DNA from 3 places in the Vreelandella sp. EE27 genome. Region 2 is predicted to be linked to each of the others. Evidence: predicted binding sites of a transcription regulator. Region 2 holds the regulator's gene; each other region holds the start of a gene.
The links. Region 2 encodes LexA, which represses DNA repair genes until DNA is damaged. Its sites were predicted from a motif close to TACTGTNTANNTANACAGTA; they were not measured.

Region 1 (6,485 bases), 1.4 Mb from region 2:
TGAAGTATTGACGCAGATAAAAAACCTGACGGATGTTGAGCAGGCGGGCGAAGAATTGGCGGCGTTCATACTTCGCCACCCGCGGCTTTTCATCATTACCGGTGCCGGGGTCAGCACCGACAGCGGCATTCCCGATTACCGCGATGCCAACGGCCAGTGGAAACGCTCGCCGCCGGTGCAGCACGGTGACTTCATGGGAAGTGCCAGTGTGCGCAAGCGTTACTGGGCGCGGGCGCTGATCGGCTTCAAGGCGCTGGGCAGCGCCCAGGTGGGCGGTTCGCACCGGGTGCTGGCCGCGCTCGAAGCCAAGGGCATGGTGGAAATGCTGGTGACGCAAAACGTCGACCGGCTTCATCAGCGGGCGGGCTCAAAACGCGTGGTCGACCTGCACGGCCGGGCGGATACGGTGAGCTGCATGCGCTGCGGTTACAGCATCATGCGCTACGCCATGCACGCGGAAATGGCGCGCATGAACCCCCGCTTTGCGGCAATGGACGCCGCCCACGCCCCGGACGGCGACGCGGATCTGGATACCGATTTCTCGAGCTTCAAGGTGTACGACTGCCCACGCTGTAGCGGCATATTGAAACCTGACGTGGTCTATTACGGCGACGTGGTGCCCATGGCGCGCCGGCTCGAAGCCGAGGCGGCGCTGGCCCGCTCCAGTGCGGTGCTGGCGGTGGGTACCTCGTTGATGGTGTTCTCCGGTTACCGCTTCTGCCGCGAGGCCCACGCCCGGGGCCTGCCGGTGGCATCACTTTCGCTGGGCGTGACCCGGGCCGATCACCTGCTCACCCACCAGTGGCGCGCGCCGCTCACCCCGGTATTGGCTCACGCGTTGACCTGCCTGGAGCAAACCAGCACTAACGCGCTTTAGAGACCCAGGGGTTATCCGCCACCCAAAGCCGCCAGGGTGCGTCGCGATCCGCCGGGGCGGCGTAGTCGATCCCCACACGCGGCCCGCTCGAAATACGCTCAACGGCCTTGCCCTGGGTGACCCAAAGCTTTTTCGGTTGGGTCATGTCTTCACCGTAAAGCGATTTGTCGATTTGCAGTGCCCGGGTGAGCTTGCCCGGGCCGTTGCAGAGCGCCTTGCCCTGCATGGGGCGGTAGTAGCGCATGGCCTCTTCGTTGACGGCGGGCTCGACCGCACGCACCAGCACCGCGCAGGGGTTGCCTTCGGGCTGGGTGACGATATTCAAAAGCCAGTGCATGCCGTACACCAGGTACACGTAGGCGTGGCCGGGCGGGCCGAACATCGCTTGGGTGCGCGGCGTTTTGCGCCGGTGCGCGTGGCAGGCGGAGTCCGCAGCGCCCCGGTACGCTTCGGTTTCCACGATGGTGGCGGCGACCAGCTCATCGCCCACCCGGCGCACCAGCTGGCAGCCCAAAAGCTCACGAGCGACCAGCAGGGTATCCCGGTCGTAAAAGCGCCGGGGCAGCGGGGCGTGAATCGATGATGTCGACGTGTTAGGAAAACCCATGATATCGCCATAAACTTGAGCAAGATGCTAGGGTATTACCCCAGCCCGACTATTGAAAGTGGAGGCCTTAGTGCTGAACTTCGATCACGAGTACCAAACGCTTCCCGAGCCGCTATGGCGTGCCTGCGAGCCCGCGGGCGTTGCTGCCCCCTCTCTGATCGCCTTCAACGAGGCGCTCGCAAAGACACTCGGCGCGCGCACCGTGCCGGATCAAGCAACGCTTGCGCAGTGGTTCAGCGGTAACGTAACGCCGGAAGGGGCGCGCCCCGTCGCGCTTGGCTACGCCGGGCATCAGTTCGGCAACTTCGTGCCTCAGCTGGGCGATGGCCGCGCGCTGCTGTTGGGCGAGGTAGTAGATAGTGAGGGCAAACGCTGGGATGTCCAGCTCAAGGGCAGCGGGCGAACGCCGTTCTCCCGTGGCGGCGACGGTCGCTCGCCGCTTGGGCCGGTGCTGCGCGAATACCTGGTCAGCGAGTTCATGGCCGCTATCGGCGTGCCCACCACCCGGGCGCTGGCGGCGGTGGCCGCAGGCGAGCGCGTGGTGCGCCAAATGCCCGAGCCCGGCGCGGTGTTCACCCGGGTCGCCTCGAGCCATGTTCGCGTGGGCACTTTCCAGTTTGCCGCACGTCAGGACCAGGCCACTTTGAAAGCGCTGGCGGACTACGTCATCCAGCGCCATTACCCCGAGGTCATGACCGAAGACGACCCTTACCTGGCGCTGCTCGAGTGCGTGACCCGCCGCCAGGCCGAGCTCGTCGCCCGCTGGATGAGCGTCGGGTTTATCCACGGCGTGATGAATACCGACAACACCAGTATCAGTGGCGAGACCATCGACTACGGCCCCTGCGCCTTCATGGAACAGTTCGACCCGGGTAAGGTGTACAGTTCGATCGACGAAGGCGGGCGCTACGCGTTTAGTAACCAGCCCGCGGCGGCCCAGTGGAACCTGGCCCGCTTTGCCGAAACCTTGCTGCCCTTGATGAACGTGCAGGGCGAAGAGGGCGTCGAGCGCGCGGTAGAGGTGATTCGCGGTTTCGACACGCACTTCGATCATGCCCGGCGGCAGTTGCGCATTGCCAAGCTGGGGCTCGAAGAGGACGCGCCGGAGCTTGCCGACACCCTGATGGACGAGCTCGAAACGCTGATGCAGCAAGGGCGCATGGATATGACCGCCACCTTCGATGCGCTGACCCACTACGCCATCGACTTCGACGATGCCAGCCGCGAGGCACTGTTGGCGCTCTCCCAAACGCCGAATGCACTGGATGGATGGCTCGAGACCTGGCGGGGCAGCGAACTGGCCGAGCACGCCACGCGTCAGCACACCATGCGCCGCGCCAACCCGGTGGTCATCCCGCGTAACCACCGCGTGAAAGAGGTCATCGACGCCGCCCTTCAGGGGGATTTCGCGCCGTTTCATACGCTGTTGGCAGCAGTAACCAACCCGTTCGATGAGTCGACGAGCGCGCGTCGGCTGGCCGCCCCGGCTACCAGCAGCGAACAGGTACTGCGCACCTTCTGCGGTACCTAGCCGCTACACGGCATGGCATGGCGGGAGCGCGTCGGGGCTATGCTATACTGTGATTTTTTACAGTTAAGGCGGTGGCTTTTCACGTGGCCCTGCTTTTCGACACGGAGGTAAGCAGGGGCCCGTGCGCAAGATTATTCACTGTGACTGCGACTGCTTCTACGCAGCGGTCGAAATGCGCGATAACCCGGCGCTTGCGGATATTCCTATCGCCATTGGCGGTTCCGTGGAGCAGCGCGGCGTGGTCGCCACGTGCAACTACCCCGCGCGGGAGTACGGCATTCACTCCGCCATGCCCATGGGCCAGGCGCTCAAACGCTGCCCGCACCTCACCATCATTCGTGGCGACATGGCCAAGTACAAGGACGTGGCCCGCCAGGTGTTTGCCATCTACCGCGAGATGACCGAGCTGATCGAGCCGCTGTCACTGGACGAAGCGTTTCTGGACGTCTCTCAGGTGACGCAGTTCAAAGGCAGCGCCACGCTGATGGCCCAGGCCATTCGCGAGAAAGTGCGCCGGGAGGTGGGCATTACCGTCTCCGCCGGCGTTGCCCCCAACAAGTTTCTGGCCAAGATCGCCAGCGACTGGAACAAGCCCGATGGCCTGTGCGTGATTCCGCCCGACGACGTCGAGCGCTTCGTCGAGGCGCTGCCGGTCAAAAAGATTCACGGCGTCGGCCCGCGCACGGCGGAAAAAATGGCCAGCCTCGATATCCACACCTGCGCGGACCTGCGCACCCGAGCGCTCACCGAGCTGATCGAGCACTTCGGGCGCTTTGGTAAACGTTTGTTTGATCTAAGCCGCGGTCATGACGAGCGCCCGGTCAAGACCCACCGCGAGCGCAAGTCGATCAGCACCGAACAAACCTATTCCCAGGATTTGCCCACGCTCGAGGCGTGCCGGGGCGAGCTCCCCGAGCTTTTGAGCGATTTGGAGCGGCGCTACGCACGACTGGACCCGCCCCCGGCGGTGAAGGGGCTGATGGTCAAGGTGAAGTTCAACGACTTTACCCAAACCACGGTCGAGCACGCCGACCCCGCGCCGAACATGGCGCAGTTCGAATCGCTTTTGAACGTTGGCTGGGCGCGCGGGGCGCGCCCGGTTCGCCTGCTGGGAGTGGGCTACCGGCTGGCCGACGGCGCCCCGGACACCCAGCTTTCGCTGTTTTAAGGGCCCCAGGGGCTTGGCCTTGACGCCGGTTCTGGCTTTGATTAAAACAGCTGTATGACAGATAGCGGCCTAATGGCTGCTGCGCCCCGGACCGCCGGACCGTACTATTTCTTATACCGCCAGAGCCCTTATGACACCTTCACGTCCTCCCCTGGTCTTCGCCCACGCCAACGGCTTTACCGGCGACAGTTACAAAAGCCTGCTGGCGCCTCTGGCCGAGCACTTCGATCTTCAGCCTATCGACCGGGTCGGGCATCACCCGCGCTTCCCGGTGAATCGCAACTGGGCCAACCTGGTCGATGAGCTTTTACATTACCTGCCTACGCACACGAAGGTGCTGGGTGTGGGCCACTCGCTGGGCGGCACGCTGATGGCCATGGCCGCACTGCGCGAGCCCAAGCGCTTTTACGGCGTGGTCATGCTCGACCCGCCCTTGATGATGGGCATCGATGCCTGGGCGTTGAAAGCGGCCAAGCGCTTTGGTTTCGTCGACCGGATCACCCCGGCCGGCAAAACGCGCAACCGGCGAAGCGTGTGGCCCAGCCGCGAGGCGATGACCACTTCGCTCAAACGCCGTGGGCTTTTTCGCACCTTTACCCCGCAGGCGCTTAGCGACTATGTTGAAACAGGCACCCGGCTACTCGAGGATGGCCAGGCCGAGCTGGTGTTCGAACCCGGCGTCGAGGTCGCCATCTTCCGCAACCTGCCGGATCACCTTTCATTCCGGCTGGCCCGGGTTCAGGTGCCGGTGGAAATCGTCGCCGGCGCGGGCTCTGACCTGATGACACCCAAGCGCATTGGCCGCCTGCAGCGTAAAGGGATGTCGGTCAACCGCGTGCCGGGCGGGCATATGTTCCCCATGGAGCACCCGGAGGAGACCCGCACGGCGATCCTCGATGCCTGGCAGCGTATCCAGGCCCATTGAGGGCCTTAAGCCCTATCGATAACGACCAGGAGAGCGACCATGTATCTTTCTGTACAGCTAAGCTACTACCCGCTGACCGACGACTTCAAACCGGTGGTCAAGGAGGTCGTCCAGCGCCTGGAACAAAGCGGGCTCGAGGTTCACCCCAACCGCATGAGCACCCAGGTGTTCGGCGAGTTCGACGCGGTCATGACCGCCCTTAACGATGTCATGAAATGGTCCTTCGAGACCCACGGCAAAGCGGTATTCACGGCGAATTTTCTCGAAGGGGATCGCCGGCCAAGGTAATTCGGTTTTATTGACCAGAACTTTTTAAGCCCGATGCCGCTTATCCAGAGCGGCATTTTATTGCCCTCAATGAGCGTTGAAAGTAAATAATGCTTTAGTTTTCGTTGGCGATTGTGTCGCGCCCTGGTGCTTAAAAGTCGTTAATGGAAACAGTCCGCCTGCTGATATAGGTAAATTGAAAAAGAACCTCAATAAAAATCGGCAGGGAACCTGACACCATGACTCTCATGCAACGTAGCGCTCACCGGCTTCACACCGGAAAAACTCTTCTAACGGCCTTGGGATTGGCCCTGGTAAGCGGCCAGGCGTATGCCCAGACGTTCAGCCTGGACTTTTCCAACGAGTACAATGCAAGCTCGATTCACGCCCAAGGCGACGCCTACTTTATCGACAAGGTGGAAGAGCTGACGGACGGTGATATCGACATTACGCTGCATACCGGTGGCGCGCTTGGGTTTAATTCCGGTGACCACTTCTACGCAGTGGCCGATGGCGCCGTGGATATCGCCGATACCCTCTCCGGCACCATGAGCGGTGTGGATGCGCTCTTTTTGCTCTCTTCCTTGCCGTTTCTGGTCGATGATATCGAAGACGCTCGCCAGCTTTACGACATTGCCAAACCCTATTACGAAGACGTATTCGAAGATAACGACCAGGTGCTGCTTTACGCCTCGCCCTGGCCGCCCAGCGGTATCTGGTCGAAGGACGCAATCGAAAGCGCCGATGATCTAACGAATCTAAAGATTCGCACCTTCGATCGCAGCGGCACCGAGACCTTTAGAAACGTCGGCGCCTCGCCGGTCAGCCTCTCCTGGGGTGATGTGGTGCCGCAGTTGGCCACCGGCGGTATTAGCGCCGTGCTTACCTCCGCCGAGGCCGGTGCCAACGGCAGCTTCTGGGAGCATCAAAACCACTTCTCCGCGGTTCAGTACGCCATCCCGCTCAACATGGTGCACATGAACAAGGCCGTGTTCGATTCATTTAGCGAAGAGCAGCAGCAGGCCGTGCTCGAAGCCGCTCGCCTGACCGACCAGTACAACTGGTCCGCCGTTGAAACGCGTACCGAGGAGAACTACCAGATGCTCGCGG
Region 2 (6,485 bases):
CGTAACGCCTTTTTTGATGCGCTGAACGCGCCCGCCTTCCTGGTCGATGCCCAGCAGCAGATCGGGCCTTAACCGGCGAATGCTTTGGCAAAGCGCGCTGACCTGCTCGGCACTTTCTACGTTGCGCGCAAACAAAATGACCCCACCCACGGCGGGGTCGGCCAACAAGGCTTTTTCAGCTTGCGTGATAGCGGGCCCTTCGAGGTCGAGCATGACCGGGCCTGGCGGTTGCGTCATCGGCTTGCATCCAATAAAACGGCCGCCAATTCTAGTCGATCGGCGGCCTTAAACAAAATCCGGCGTTAAAGCCCCGCGGCGTTGAGCCACACCGGGGTGCCTGGGGCTGCGAAAGCGAACACCGCGAGCAGATCGTCATTGCGCAGGCGAATGCAGCCGTGGGAGGCGGCTATACCCATGGGTTGGTCTGGCGGCGTGCCGTGAAGATAGATATAGCGGCGCTGGGAGTCGGTCTGGCCTGCGCGGTTAACGCCGCGCTCGAGCCCGCAAAGCCAGAGAATACGCGTCAGAATCCAGTCACGCTGCGGATTCTGCGCGCCGAGTTCCGGGGTAAAGACTTCCCCGGTGAAGCGCCGCCCGCGAAATACCGCATTTTCCGGCAAGCCTTCGCCGATCGCGGCGCGCACGTAGTGCCAGCCACGGGGCGTCTGACCACTGCCCTCGTTTTGCCCTACGCCGTTTTCACCGGTCGAGACGGCGCACTCGTGTACCACCGCCTGGCCCTGCCAGCAGCGCAGGTGCTGGGTGGCGAGGTCGACCTCGAGCCAAGGGCCATCGACGGGGGGAAGATCAGCCAGATTGGGCGTCAGCATACGCAGGCTCCTCCAAAGCGGGGGGAAGCGGCGCGTTCATGGCGGAAACCACCACCGGGCGTAGCCGCCGGACAAGATCGCGCACCGAGACCTGCTCGTTGTACTCCTTGGCGGCGATATCGCGCAGCGCATCGAGCCCGGAAAGCGTGAAGATCACCGTGCCCAGCATGAAGTGCAGCCGCCAGAAGCGTTCCGCGTCGGGAAGCTCCGGCGTTGCCCGACGAACGAGCTCGACGAAACGGGTGAACACATCGCCGTACTGCTGCTGAATATAGCGGCGCAGATGCCCCTGGGCCTGGCTATAGGCCAAACCCAAAAGGCGCATGAAAACCTTGAGGCTATTGCGCTCGGCGGGCACCGTCAGCACCGTGGTCGCCATGGCTTCGAGCAGCACTTCGAGGGGAATGTCCTCCTCGCCGTAGCGCTCGTGCAGCGCGTCCAGGGCTTCGTGAAAGCGCTGGCTGAAAGGATCGAGATAGCGCGCGAATACGGCCTGAATCAGCGCTTTCTTGGAACCGAAGTGGTAGTTCACGGCGGCCAGATTCACCCGTGCCTTGCTGGTGATATTACGAAGCGAGGTCTCGGCAAAGCCGCGTTCAGCGAACAGCACCTCCGCAGTATCCAGGATACGCGTGACCGTATCAGATTGCGCCATGGCGCCCTCCAGAAAAACGAGTGTTTAAAACATCGCAAAATAGTAGGCCATTAACGCGCCAGTCTCAATCGCCAGAAAGGGTGAACTCCCCCACTCGATGCCCGAACGGCTTTATAATCCGTGGCTTGAGTCATATACTGGACAGAGGAACATACTGTATACTTAAACACATATATATCGAGTCACCTTTTTAGTTACCCTTTTACGCTGGAGTCAGACATGTCCCGTCCTCTTACAGTACGTCAACAGCACGTTTTTGACTTTATCGTTAAAACCATGAATGAGCTTGGCTACCCGCCCACCCGGGCCGAGATCGCCAAGGCTTTGGGCTTTCGCTCACCCAACGCGGCGGAAGAACACCTTCGCGCCCTCGAGCGCAAAGGCGCGATTCGTATCATTCGCCACACTTCCCGGGGTATTCGCCTACCCAACCAGGAAGGCACCGAAACCAGTGAGCCGGCGCCGGCTGCCAACGAAAGCGGCGAAACGCCGGCAAACGGCTTGCCCATCATTGGCGAAGTCGCTGCGGGCAACCCGATTCTGGCCGCCGAGCACATCGACCGCTACTGCCCGCTTCCGGCGGACTACTTCACGCCCAAGGCGGACTACCTGCTGCGCGTGCGCGGGCTTTCGATGAAAGATATCGGCATTCTGGAAGGCGACCTGCTCGCCGTGCACCGCACCGAGCGGGTACGCGACGGCCAGATCGTGGTGGCACGCCTTGAAGACGAAGTCACCGTCAAACGCTTCAAGCGCGACGGCCATCAGGTAACGCTACTGGCTGAAAACAGCGACTTCGACCCGATCGAAATCGACCTGCGCACCCAGCAGCTCGATATCGAAGGTGTGGGCGTAGGCGTGATTCGCGGCGGCAGCGGCCAAGCGCTCGGCTAAGCCACTCGCCTGTTTGAACGTTGCATAAAAAGCGGGGGCACTGATGCGTGCCCCCGCTTTTTGGTTCAATTAAAGCACTTTGACTGACCGTGCCGGGTAGCCCGTCGCGAGGGTCTTTCGCCAGGGATGGCGAAAGTAGCGTACAGGGAGGTATTCACAGCGCCCTCGCGTAGGGCTGCCCGGCACCGCACCCGCTATAAAAACCGCCTTGAGTCGGGGCACTTCGGTGCCCCGCTTTTTTTAGTTAAAGACGACGGTCTTGTTGCCGTCGATCAGCACCCGATCTTCCAGATGCCAGCGAATCCCCCTCGCCAGCACCGATTTTTCCACGTCGCGGCCAAAGCGCACCAGATCCGTCGGGGTATGGCAGTGGCTAACCCGATGAATGTCCTGCTCGATGATCGGGCCGGCATCCAGCTCCTCGGTCACGTAGTGGCAGGTCGCACCGATCAGCTTAACGCCCCGCGCGTAAGCCTGGTGGTAAGGCTTGGCACCGGCAAACGAGGGCAAAAAGCTATGATGGATGTTGATGACCTGGCCCGCGTAGCGGCTACAAAGCGCCGGCGGCAGAATCTGCATGTAGCGCGCCAGCACGATGCAGTCCGCCTCGAGCGCCTCGATTTGCGCCTGTACCGCATCGAACGAAGCCTGCTTGTCGCCTGGGTCGACCGCAATGTGAAAGTAGGGAATCTGGTACCACTCACTCAGCGCGCGCATATCCGGGTGGTTGGAGATGATCCCCACGATGTTGCAGTCGAGCTCGCCGGCCTGCCAGCGGTAAAGCAGGTCGACCAGGCAGTGGGACTCTTTTGAGACCATGATCACCACGTTGCGCCGCTTTTGCGTATCCACCAGCGCCCACTGCATGTCGAAGGCGCTGGCGATCGGCGAGAACGCCTCTTCGAGCGCCTCGGCGGTCATACCGATGGAATCGGCAAGAATCTCGTAACGCATGAAAAACCGGCCCGTTTGCAGATCCGAATGCTGGCTTGCCTCGGTGATGGAGCCGCCGTGCTGGGCGATGAAGCTGGAGACACGCGCCACAATGCCCACTTGGTCCGGGCAGGAAACCACTAAACGGTAGTAATGCGACATAAATACACTCAATATAAACACGATTTTAAAAATGCCAGGCCTTGTCCGCCATGAAGGGGGTCGTGGCGCTGAGCAAGGGCGCTAGTGTAGCGCAAGCGGGCCTGGCTGGCATCGCCATGATTGTTAGCCGCCCCCGCCTTACCGTATAGTTAAAGCCTTACTTTTCAGGCTGTTCATAATCAATGGATCCATCTCGCGTTCAACTTCGTCCCCGCCGCCGTCCACCCTTGCGCATACTGCCGCTTGGCGGCTGTGGTGAAATAGGAATGAACCTGACGCTTTATGGTTATGACGGTCACTGGATCGCCATTGATTGCGGCATGATGATTCGCCAGGATCTGCCCAGCGCCCCGCTTCAGGTGCCCAATACCCAGACCCTGGCCGAGCTCGATATCACCCCCCAGGCGCTCTACATCACCCACGGCCATGAAGACCATATCGGCGCGGTCGCCTGGCTTTGGCCGAAGTGGCAGTGCCCGATTTACGCCACCCCCCTGGCCGCCGGCCTTTTACGCCACAAGTTTGCCGAGCACAGTTTGAGCAGCGCCGCCATTCACGTGATCGAACCCAATGAGGCGCTGGAGCAAGGCCCGTTCACGCTTCGCTATCTGTTAATGACGCACTCGATTCCCGAAAGCTGCGCCATCATGATGCTGGCCGGGGGCTACCGGGTCCTTCACACCGGCGACTGGAAGCTCGACCCCGCGCCGCTGATCGGCCCAAGCGTCAATCCCGCCCACTTTCAGGCACTGGCACCGCTGGATCTCGTCGTCGGCGACTCGACCAATGCCCCGCTCCCCGGCACCGCGGGCAGCGAAGGCGATGTCGCAAAAGCCCTCACCCGAACGCTAAAGGCGTGCAAGGGCCGCGTCGTGGTCTCCTGCTTTGCCAGCAACCTGGCGCGCGTGTGGGCAATTGGCCAGGCGGCGGCGCAGAGTGGACGGCGGGTGAGCCTGATGGGCCGCTCCATGGAGCGTATGGTGGGTGTCGCCCGTGGGCTTGGCTATCTGGACGACTTCCCGGCGCTGGTCCCGCCCCAGGATTTGGGCTACCTGCCGCCGGATGAAGTCGTCGTGATCGCCACGGGCAGCCAGGGCGAGCCCCGCGCAGCGCTTCAGCGCCTGGCCCAGGGGCGTCACCCCTTCATGGACCTGGAAGCGGGCGATAACGTGATTTTCTCCGCCAAGGCCATTCCCGGCAACGAACGCCCGATTGCCCAGCTCAAACGCCGCTTTACCCAATTGGGCGTGACGCTTTTTGACGAAACCAATCACCCGGAACTCCACGCCACCGGCCACCCGGCCCAGCAAGAGCTCAAAACGCTCTATCGTTGGATAAGGCCCAAGGCGCTGCTGCCAGTTCACGGCGAAGCGGTCCATCAAAAGGCCCACCAGGCGCTGGCCGAAGAGCTCGGTATCAAGGCGCCGCTCGCCCCGGTCAACGGCGATATGCTGGCGATGGACAACGAAGGCATTCGGGTCGAGGCGCGTTACCCGCAGCTACCCCACGTGGTGGATCAAAACAGCGTGACGCCTCACCCAGGCCTTGGGGCAGAGTCGAACAGCGCCCGGCGCGGCACGCTGTTTTTGGCGCTGCCGGTATGCGCCACCGATACGGGCTGGCAGCGTATCGGCCGCTTGATGCTCGACGCGAGCGGGGCAAGCCCCATCGATGAAGAGAGCTTTAGCGACTGGCTCGACGAGCGCCTCGATGAAATTCACGCCGACACCCTGGCCGAGCTTCGCGAGGCGCTTACCCCCGGCATGATTCACTGGCTGGGGGAACACTGCCAGCACATGCCGGAAGTCCATCTGCAGATCATGGCGACCGAGGCGCCTTGACGGTCACCAGCGCGCCGCGTCCTGCTGGTCGCTTGCGCGCTCCTTCACCCAGTAATCGCCCTGGGTGGAATGCTCCTTTTTCCAGAAAGGCGCGCGGGTCTTTAAAATATCCATGATGAAATCGCAGGCGCTGAACGCGTCTCGCCGGTGGGCACTGGCCACCAGCACCCGCACGATCGGGTCCCCAGGGTGCAGCTGCCCTACCCGGTGGATGATCACCACCTTCTGCAGCGCCCAGCGTGACAGCGCCTCTTCGCCAATCTCGTAAAGCGCGCGCTCGGTCATTCCCGGGTAGTGTTCAAGGGTCAGCCCGGTCACCTCGGGGGTCTCGTTGAAATCACGCACCAACCCGGTAAAGGTCACTACGGCGCCGATGTCAAAGCGGTTTTCAAGCGCCGCGGTATAGCCCTCGTCGAGGCTAAACGCCGCCTCCTGTATCGCCACACTGATCAATGAGTCGCTCATTCAGCCCCCGGTCACCGGTGGAAAAAAGGCTATCTCGTCACCGTCGGTGATCGGCGCGGTGTCGTTGGCCATCACCTGATTGATGGCGCACAGCGTACGCTGCTCCTTCAATACGCTAAAACGCGTATCCTTCTCGGCCAGCACCGTTTTGAGCCCGGCTACATCGCGGCTTTCAAGCGCATCGAGGGAGAACGACACCTCGCTATGCCCGACCCGCTCACGAAGCTCGGCCAGGAACTTGACCCGCACGCAGGGCGATACCGTACAGCGCTCGCCGACGCTGACCTCCCCGGGCGTGCCTTCTCCGGTCACGATCGGCGCCGCGCTACGTTGATAATCGCCGCGTACGCCGCCGCGCTTGCTCTCGAGCTGAATAGCGTCGATGCGCATCTCCTTGTCGACGGCCTTGCACATGTCGTAAAGCGTCAAGCACGCCACCGAGACCGCCGTCAGCGCCTCCATCTCGACACCGGTGCGCCCATTCAACCGGCAAAGCGCGTGTACATTGACCGCGCCCTCCTGCCAGTCGATATCGAAATCGATGCTCACCTTGCTAAGCGCCAGCGAATGGCACAGTGGAATCAGATCGGACGTGCGTTTAGCGGCCTGGATACCCGCGATACGCGCCGTGGCCAATACATCGCCTTTGGGCAGCTCACCGTCGCTCAAAAGCCTTAACGTTGCCGGGGCCATGACGATGCGCCC
Region 3 (6,485 bases), 1.3 Mb from region 2:
CAGCCAGGTAAGCGAGACGCCGGCCAGCGGCGCGCCAGCCGAGCAGCCTGCCAGCCAACCCGCCGCGCCCAGCGGCGAGGGGGTCGATGCGCCGCTTGCGGGTAACATCTTCAAGGTCAACGTGAAGGTGGGCGACCAGGTCGCGGAAGGCGACGTGGTGGTGATTCTAGAAGCCATGAAGATGGAGACCGAAGTGCGCGCCCAAAGCGCCGGCACGGTGTCCAGTGTCAACGTGAGCGAGGGCGATAGCGTCGCCGTTGGTGACTCCCTGGTCGAGCTTTAAGGGCATACGGTAATGGATAAATTAATCACCCTATGGGAGGGCTCGGGGCTTTATAACCTCGCGCTCGGCCAGGCCGTCATGATCCTGGTGGCGCTGGTGCTTTTGTATCTCGCCATCTACAAGAAGTTCGAGCCGCTTTTGCTGGTGCCAATCGGCTTTGGCGGCATTTTGGCCAACATCCCCGAGGCGGGCCTTGCGATCTCCGCGCTCGACCAGGCGATCGAAGTAGCGCGCCCGGCGATTTTGCAGCAAATCGGTGCGGCACTTGGCGTGGCGCTCGACCCGGTTGCCGGGGCGGAGGCCTGGCGGGAAGCGCTCAAAGCGGTGGCGCATAACGCCGCGCCAGAGCAGATGCGTGCCGCCCGCGATATTGCCGTGGGGGCGGGTTACAGCAACGGTGTGCTGTATAACTTCTACAGCGTGGCCATTGGCTCGGGCATCGCGCCACTGGTCATCTTCATGGGCGTGGGCGCGATGACCGATTTCGGTCCTTTGCTTGCCAATCCGCGCACGCTGTTTCTGGGCGCGGCGGCGCAGTTCGGCATTTTCGCCACGCTCTTTGGGGCGGTCCTGCTCACCTCGATGGGAGTGATGGACTTCTCGCTCAATCAGGCGGCGGCGATCGGGATCATCGGCGGGGCGGACGGGCCGACCTCGATCTACGTCTCGAGCGTGCTGGCCCCCGAATTATTGGGCGCGATTGCGGTGGCAGCCTACGCCTACATGGCGCTGGTACCGTTGATCCAGCCGCCGATCATGCGTCTTCTGACCACCGATAAAGAGCGCAAGATCGCCATGACGCAGCTGCGCCCGGTGTCGAAACTCGAGAAGATCGTGTTTCCGCTCATGCTGTTGATTTTGGTGGCGCTGTTTCTACCGGACGCCGCGCCGCTTTTGGGCATGTTCTGCTTTGGTAACCTGATGCGCGAGTGCGGCGTGGTCGAGCGCCTGGCGGACACCGCCCAGAACGCCTTGATCAATATCGTCACTATCGTGCTAGGGCTCTCGGTGGGCTCCAAGCTGATGGCCGAAAGCTTTCTGGCCTTCGAGACGCTGGGCATTCTGGGGCTCGGTATCGTGGCCTTCGGGATCGGCACCGCCGCAGGCGTGTTGATGGCCAAGCTGATGAACCTGGTCAGCAAAATGCCGATCAACCCGTTGATTGGCGCCGCCGGGGTCTCCGCGGTGCCGATGGCGGCGCGGGTGGCCAACCGGGTGGGGCTCGAGTCCAACCCGCACAACTTCCTCTTGATGCACGCCATGGGGCCGAACGTGGCCGGCGTGATCGGCTCGGCGGTGGCCGCCGGGGTGATGATCAAGTATTTGGGGTAGGCGCTGTTAGTAATCAAAACGCCCCGCATGAGCGGGGCGTTTTGGTTTGTCCATGTCTGAAATTTCCACGGTCTCGAGTAGCCCGTAGCGAGGGTCTTTCGCCAGGGGTGGCGAAAGTAGCGTACAAGGAGGTATTTACAGCGCCCTCGCGTAGGGCTGCTCGAGACCAGCCCACCTGCTGACCCATTCAGCTTTAACGCTTTTGAATATCCAGCGTGCTTTTAAGCCGGTTCTCAAGCGTCGTGAAGTCCGCGGCCTCGTCTTTGGGCCAGGCCACGGTGAGCGTGACGCCCTGGCCGTCGTAGTCGGCGGCGGCAATCGGCGCGCGCTGCTCTTCGAAATAGGCGCGGGCCAGGGCCTCCTGGGCGAAAGCGACTTTCAAAAGGTAGTGTTCACGCTCGACGATTTCCCGGGTGGGTAGGGTTTCGAGCGCCTTGTTCACGGCCTGGGCGTAGGCGCGGGCGAGTCCGCCGGTGCCGAGCTTGGTGCCGCCAAAGTAGCGGATCACCACGCAACCGACTTCGCCCAGAGCACTGCCCAGAAGCGCCTGGTACATCGGCCGGCCTGCGGTGCCGCCGGGTTCGCCGTCATCAGAAAAACCAATCGCGGTTTGCTCACCCGGCGGGCCGGCAATGAAGGCAGTGCAGTGGTGGCTGGCGCCAGGGTGGGCGGCGCGGGCGGCTTTTAGAAGCGCTTCGAATGCATCCGGCGTCGGGGCGTGGCAAAGCCAGGTGATGAACTGGCTTTTTTCGACGACGATTTCGGCCTCGAAGTGCGTGTCCGGGGAAAGATTCGGGGCTCGGTAGCGCAAACGGGGCTCCTGAAGGCGATTAGTGGCGCTTCTCGGCAGCGGCGGGGCTTTTGCCCATTACCATGCCCAGCACCTGGATATCGCCATTATGCAGGAAAACCGCCGGCATCGCCTGGTCCTCGGGACACAGATGCACGCCAAGCCTGTTGATCGAGAGCTCCTTGAGCACCACTTCGTGCTGGTTGATGGTGGCCGTGGCGGTTTCCCGGTGCGGGCCGCGCTGGTGGCGGTGGATCACGATCACGTCGCCGTCGAACAGGTTGTACTGCTGCATGCGATTGCCGCGAACGCGCAGGGCATAGGTATTGCGCCGGGTCACGTCGCGCTCGGCGCTGGCGGCGCGGGGCGTAGCGTACTCTCTGGTGCTCGGGGCTTTGGGGCGCAGAGCGTTCGAGGTCTCAAGCGGTCGTGATGCGATCATTTGTTTCTCTCCAGCAATCGCCCGCTCCCTGGGCGTGAACAAGTGAAAAGCGACGCGGGTGCATGTCTTTTCATACAGTGGTTGGAGTATAAACCTGTTTTTGCATACAGTGCTAGCCCTGTATACAGACTTCTGTGTCGTATCGCGCTCTTCTTTTTGGCAGGGCCCCGTGGCTGTGGGCTTTAGTAAAGGGGCGTGATGCTCGAGGCGGCGCTACGCTGGCGAAAAAATGCCTTTTTGTGTAGAGTGCGCGCGATATCCACGCCTTGGGAGACCGCTTTGAGTCTGCGCCTTCAAGCCCGAAAGCTTGCCTGCGAGCGCGATGAACGCTTTCTATTCAAGGGGCTCGATGTCGAGATCAACGCAGGTGAGCTTCTGCGTGTCGAAGGCCCCAACGGCAGCGGCAAAACCACGCTTTTAAAGATACTGGCGGGCCAGCTCAACGATTACGAGGGCACGCTCTATTTCAACGAAAAGCCCATGGGCCAATGCCGCGATGATTTTCTCGCCAATCTGGTGTATCTGGGCCACGCGCCGGGCGTCAAAGCGGGGCTGACGCCGTTGGAAAACCTTGCCTGGTACCAGGCGTTGGATGGCGGACCGGTAAGCGAGGCGGCCTGCGAGCGCGCGCTGGGTGACATCGGCCTGGCCGGATTCGAAGACGTGCCGGTAGGGCAGCTGTCCGCAGGCCAGGGGCGGCGCGTAGCGCTTGCCCGACTGAATCTGACACCCCGGGCGCTTTGGATACTCGATGAGCCGTTCACCGCGATCGACCGGGAAGGGGTAAAGGCGCTGGAGCAAACACTTTGGGCCCACGCCGACAAAGGCGGCAGCGTGGTGATCACGACCCACCACGCCCTGGCGGAACAACCCCGGGTGCGGCGTATCACGCTTGGCGAGAGGGTGGAACGTGACGCCGGCTGATCAAAAGACGTTACTTCGAACCGCCCCCGGCGGCGCTTTTCGGGCGTTCAAGGCGACGCTTACCCGGGATCTCACCCTGGCCTTTCGCCGTCGCGGCGAGGCGCTCAATCCCTTGGTGTTTTACGCGCTGGTGATCACGCTGTTCCCAATCGGTATTTCGCCGGACCCCGCGCTTTTATCGGTGATAGCCCCCGGGCTTTTATGGGTAGCGGCGCTGTTGGCGGCGTTACTCTCGCTCGATACGCTTTTTCGCAGCGATTTCGAGGATGGCAGTCTCGAGCAACTGCTGATCGCCCCGCAGCCGCTACTGGCGCAGGTGGTGGCCAAGGTGGGCGTACACTGGCTTTTAACCGGGCTGCCGCTTGCGCTCATGGCGCCGGTGCTGGGCGCGATGCTGGCACTTCCGGCGGGAAGCTATGCGGTGCTTACGCTTTCACTACTGCTGGGCAGCGCTACGTTGAGCCTGGTGGGCGCGATTGGCGCCGCGCTAACGGTGGGCCTGGCACGGGGCGGCGTGCTGACCTCGCTTTTGATTCTGCCGCTTTATATTCCGGTGCTGGTGTTTGGGACCGGCGCGGTGCAGACCGCCATCGCGCTCGAAAGCGCCGCGCCACAGCTTGCCATGTTAGGGGCGCTGCTGGCGGTGGCGCTTTTGCTGGCGCCGCCGGCGATTGTCGCCTCGCTTCGTATCAGTATCAACGGCTAAGGATGCGCGCCATGTGGGCTTTCATTCATAAGTTTGGTTCACCCAAGTGGTTTTATAGCCTGAGCACCCGGCTCGAGCCCTGGTGCTGGGCGCTTGCGGCGCTCGCGCTTGTCACAGGCTCAGTGTGGGGGTTGGCGGTGGCGCCAGCGGACTACCAGCAGGGCGAGAGCTTTCGCATCATTTATGTTCACGTGCCCGCTGCGCTGCTGGCCCAGTCGGTGTTCGTTTCCATGGCGCTGGCAAGCCTGGTGTTCATGGTGTGGAAGATCAAGGTGGCCGACATGGCCGCCAAGGTGATGGCACCGTTCGGCGCGGCCATGACGTTTACGGCGCTGTTTTCCGGCGCGGTGTGGGGCGTGCCTACCTGGGGGACCTGGTGGGAGTGGGACGCGCGGCTGACCTCGATGCTGATTCTGCTTTTTTTGTACCTGGGCGTGATCGCCCTGCGCGGTGCGTTCAATCGCCGGGACAGCGGCGCCCGGGCCGCGGCGCTTCTCGCCATGGTCGGCGTGATCAATATCCCGATCATCAAGTACTCGGTCGAGTGGTGGTACACCCTGCACCAGTCCGCCACCTTTACGCTGACCTCGCGCCCGGCGATGCCGGCGGCCATGTGGTTGCCGCTGCTCGTCATGCTGGTCGGTTTTTATAGCTTTTTCGCCGCGATCACGCTTGCGCGCACGCGCAGCGAAATTCTGCGCCGGGAAGGCGACAAGCGCTGGGTTCGCGCGCTCCTAAGCGGAGAGACATGATGGCGTTCACTTCGCTGACGGAATTTTTCGCGATGGGCGGCCACGGCGTTTACGTTTGGTCGGCCTGGGGCGTCACGGCCTTGCTGCTATTACTGTGCCTTTTACAGGCGCGCCTGGAGCGCCGCGGGCTGGTCAAAGCGGTAAGGCGCCGCGCCCGCCGCGAGCGGGCCCGCGCGCAAAACGGCCCGCGCTCTTCTTCACACCCGGGGGGTAATGATGACGCCTAAACGCAAGCAGCGGCTTTTCGCGCTCATTGGCGTGGTGGCGCTGGCGGGCGTGGCCGTGGGGCTGACCCTCTTTGCGCTGCGCGCCAACATCAATTTGTTCTTTAGTCCGGTGCAAATCGCCCAGGGCCAGGCGCCCCTGGAGCGCCAGATCCGCGCCGGCGGGCTGGTCAAGGCGGGTTCCGTCGCTCGCGACCCGCAAAGTCTGGACGTCGCCTTCGTGGTCACCGACTACGTGGACGAGGTGAGCGTTTACTACAGCGGTATCCTGCCGGATTTGTTTCGCGAAGGCCAAGGCGTGGTCGTGGTCGGCGAGTTACAGGCCGACGGACGCCTGAGAGCGGACAAGGTGCTGGCGCGTCACGACGAAAACTACATGCCGCCGGAGGTCGCCCAGGCGCTTGAGGAGGCGGGCTACTCACCGGCGGACTATCAGCAAAAGGCCGAACGGGTCGTCAAACAGTTGGAAGGGCCGGGCCGCCCTCAAACGGACGGGAATTAACGTATGTGGGTAAAGATGATTCCCGAAGTGGGCCATTTCGCGCTGATTCTGGCGCTGATGCTGGCGCTCGTTCAGGCCACGCTGCCACTGGCGGGCACGCTAACCCGCCGCCCGCTCTGGATGGCCTATGGTGGCCCCATGGCGACGGGGCAGTTTCTGTTCGTCGGTCTTGCCTACGCCTGCCTGAGCGCAAGCTACCTGCTCGACGACTTCAGCGTGGCCAACGTGGCCAACAACTCCAACTCGATGCTGCCCTGGTACTACAAGGCCAGCGCCGTTTGGGGTAATCACGAAGGTTCGGTGCTGCTTTGGAGCTTGATGCTGGCCGGCTGGGGCTTTGCCGCTTCCCACTTTTCGAAGCCGCTGCCCCGGGATATGGCCGCCCGGGTGCAGAGCGTGATGGGCATGATCAGCGTTGGCTTTTTGGCCTTCATCCTGCTCACCTCCAACCCTTTCGAGCGCCTGTTGCTCAATATGCCAAGCGACGGCGCCGATCTGAACCCGCTCTTGCAGGATTTCGGCCTGGTGAT

Region 1: the regulator LexA is predicted to act here: its motif matches at 3,061-3,080, upstream of dinB (DNA polymerase IV).
Region 3: the regulator LexA is predicted to act here: its motif matches at 2,940-2,959, upstream of ACWHVV_RS13850 (LexA family protein).

What each region holds. Positions count from the first base shown of each region.
Region 1 covers NZ_OZ309109.1:3,017,477-3,023,961, reverse strand. Annotated here, with positions in the region: gene ACWHVV_RS14090 (NAD-dependent protein deacetylase) at 8-877, shown strand; gene ACWHVV_RS14085 (DNA-3-methyladenine glycosylase) at 864-1,484, opposite strand; gene ACWHVV_RS14080 (protein adenylyltransferase SelO) at 1,555-3,015, shown strand; gene dinB (DNA polymerase IV) at 3,137-4,183, shown strand; gene ACWHVV_RS14070 (alpha/beta fold hydrolase) at 4,314-5,108, shown strand; gene ACWHVV_RS14065 (YkoF family thiamine/hydroxymethylpyrimidine-binding protein) at 5,148-5,396, shown strand; gene ACWHVV_RS14060 (TRAP transporter substrate-binding protein) at 5,615-6,485, shown strand, end outside.
Region 2 covers NZ_OZ309109.1:1,664,118-1,670,602, reverse strand. Annotated here, with positions in the region: gene nagZ (beta-N-acetylhexosaminidase) at 1-237, opposite strand, end outside; gene ACWHVV_RS08095 (L,D-transpeptidase family protein) at 303-830, opposite strand; gene ACWHVV_RS08090 (TetR/AcrR family transcriptional regulator) at 808-1,485, opposite strand; gene lexA (transcriptional repressor LexA) at 1,705-2,379, shown strand; gene purU (formyltetrahydrofolate deformylase) at 2,620-3,474, opposite strand; gene ACWHVV_RS08075 (ribonuclease J) at 3,741-5,315, shown strand; gene moaE (molybdopterin synthase catalytic subunit MoaE) at 5,319-5,780, opposite strand; gene moaC (cyclic pyranopterin monophosphate synthase MoaC) at 5,781-6,485, opposite strand, start outside.
Region 3 covers NZ_OZ309109.1:2,962,731-2,969,215, reverse strand. Annotated here, with positions in the region: gene oadA (sodium-extruding oxaloacetate decarboxylase subunit alpha) at 1-283, shown strand, start outside; gene ACWHVV_RS13860 (sodium ion-translocating decarboxylase subunit beta) at 296-1,615, shown strand; gene ACWHVV_RS13855 (IMPACT family protein) at 1,809-2,426, opposite strand; gene ACWHVV_RS13850 (LexA family protein) at 2,446-2,847, opposite strand; gene ccmA (cytochrome c biogenesis heme-transporting ATPase CcmA) at 3,127-3,771, shown strand; gene ccmB (heme exporter protein CcmB) at 3,758-4,477, shown strand; gene ACWHVV_RS13835 (heme ABC transporter permease) at 4,489-5,229, shown strand; gene ccmD (heme exporter protein CcmD) at 5,226-5,456, shown strand; gene ccmE (cytochrome c maturation protein CcmE) at 5,446-5,955, shown strand; gene ACWHVV_RS13820 (heme lyase CcmF/NrfE family subunit) at 5,959-6,485, shown strand, end outside.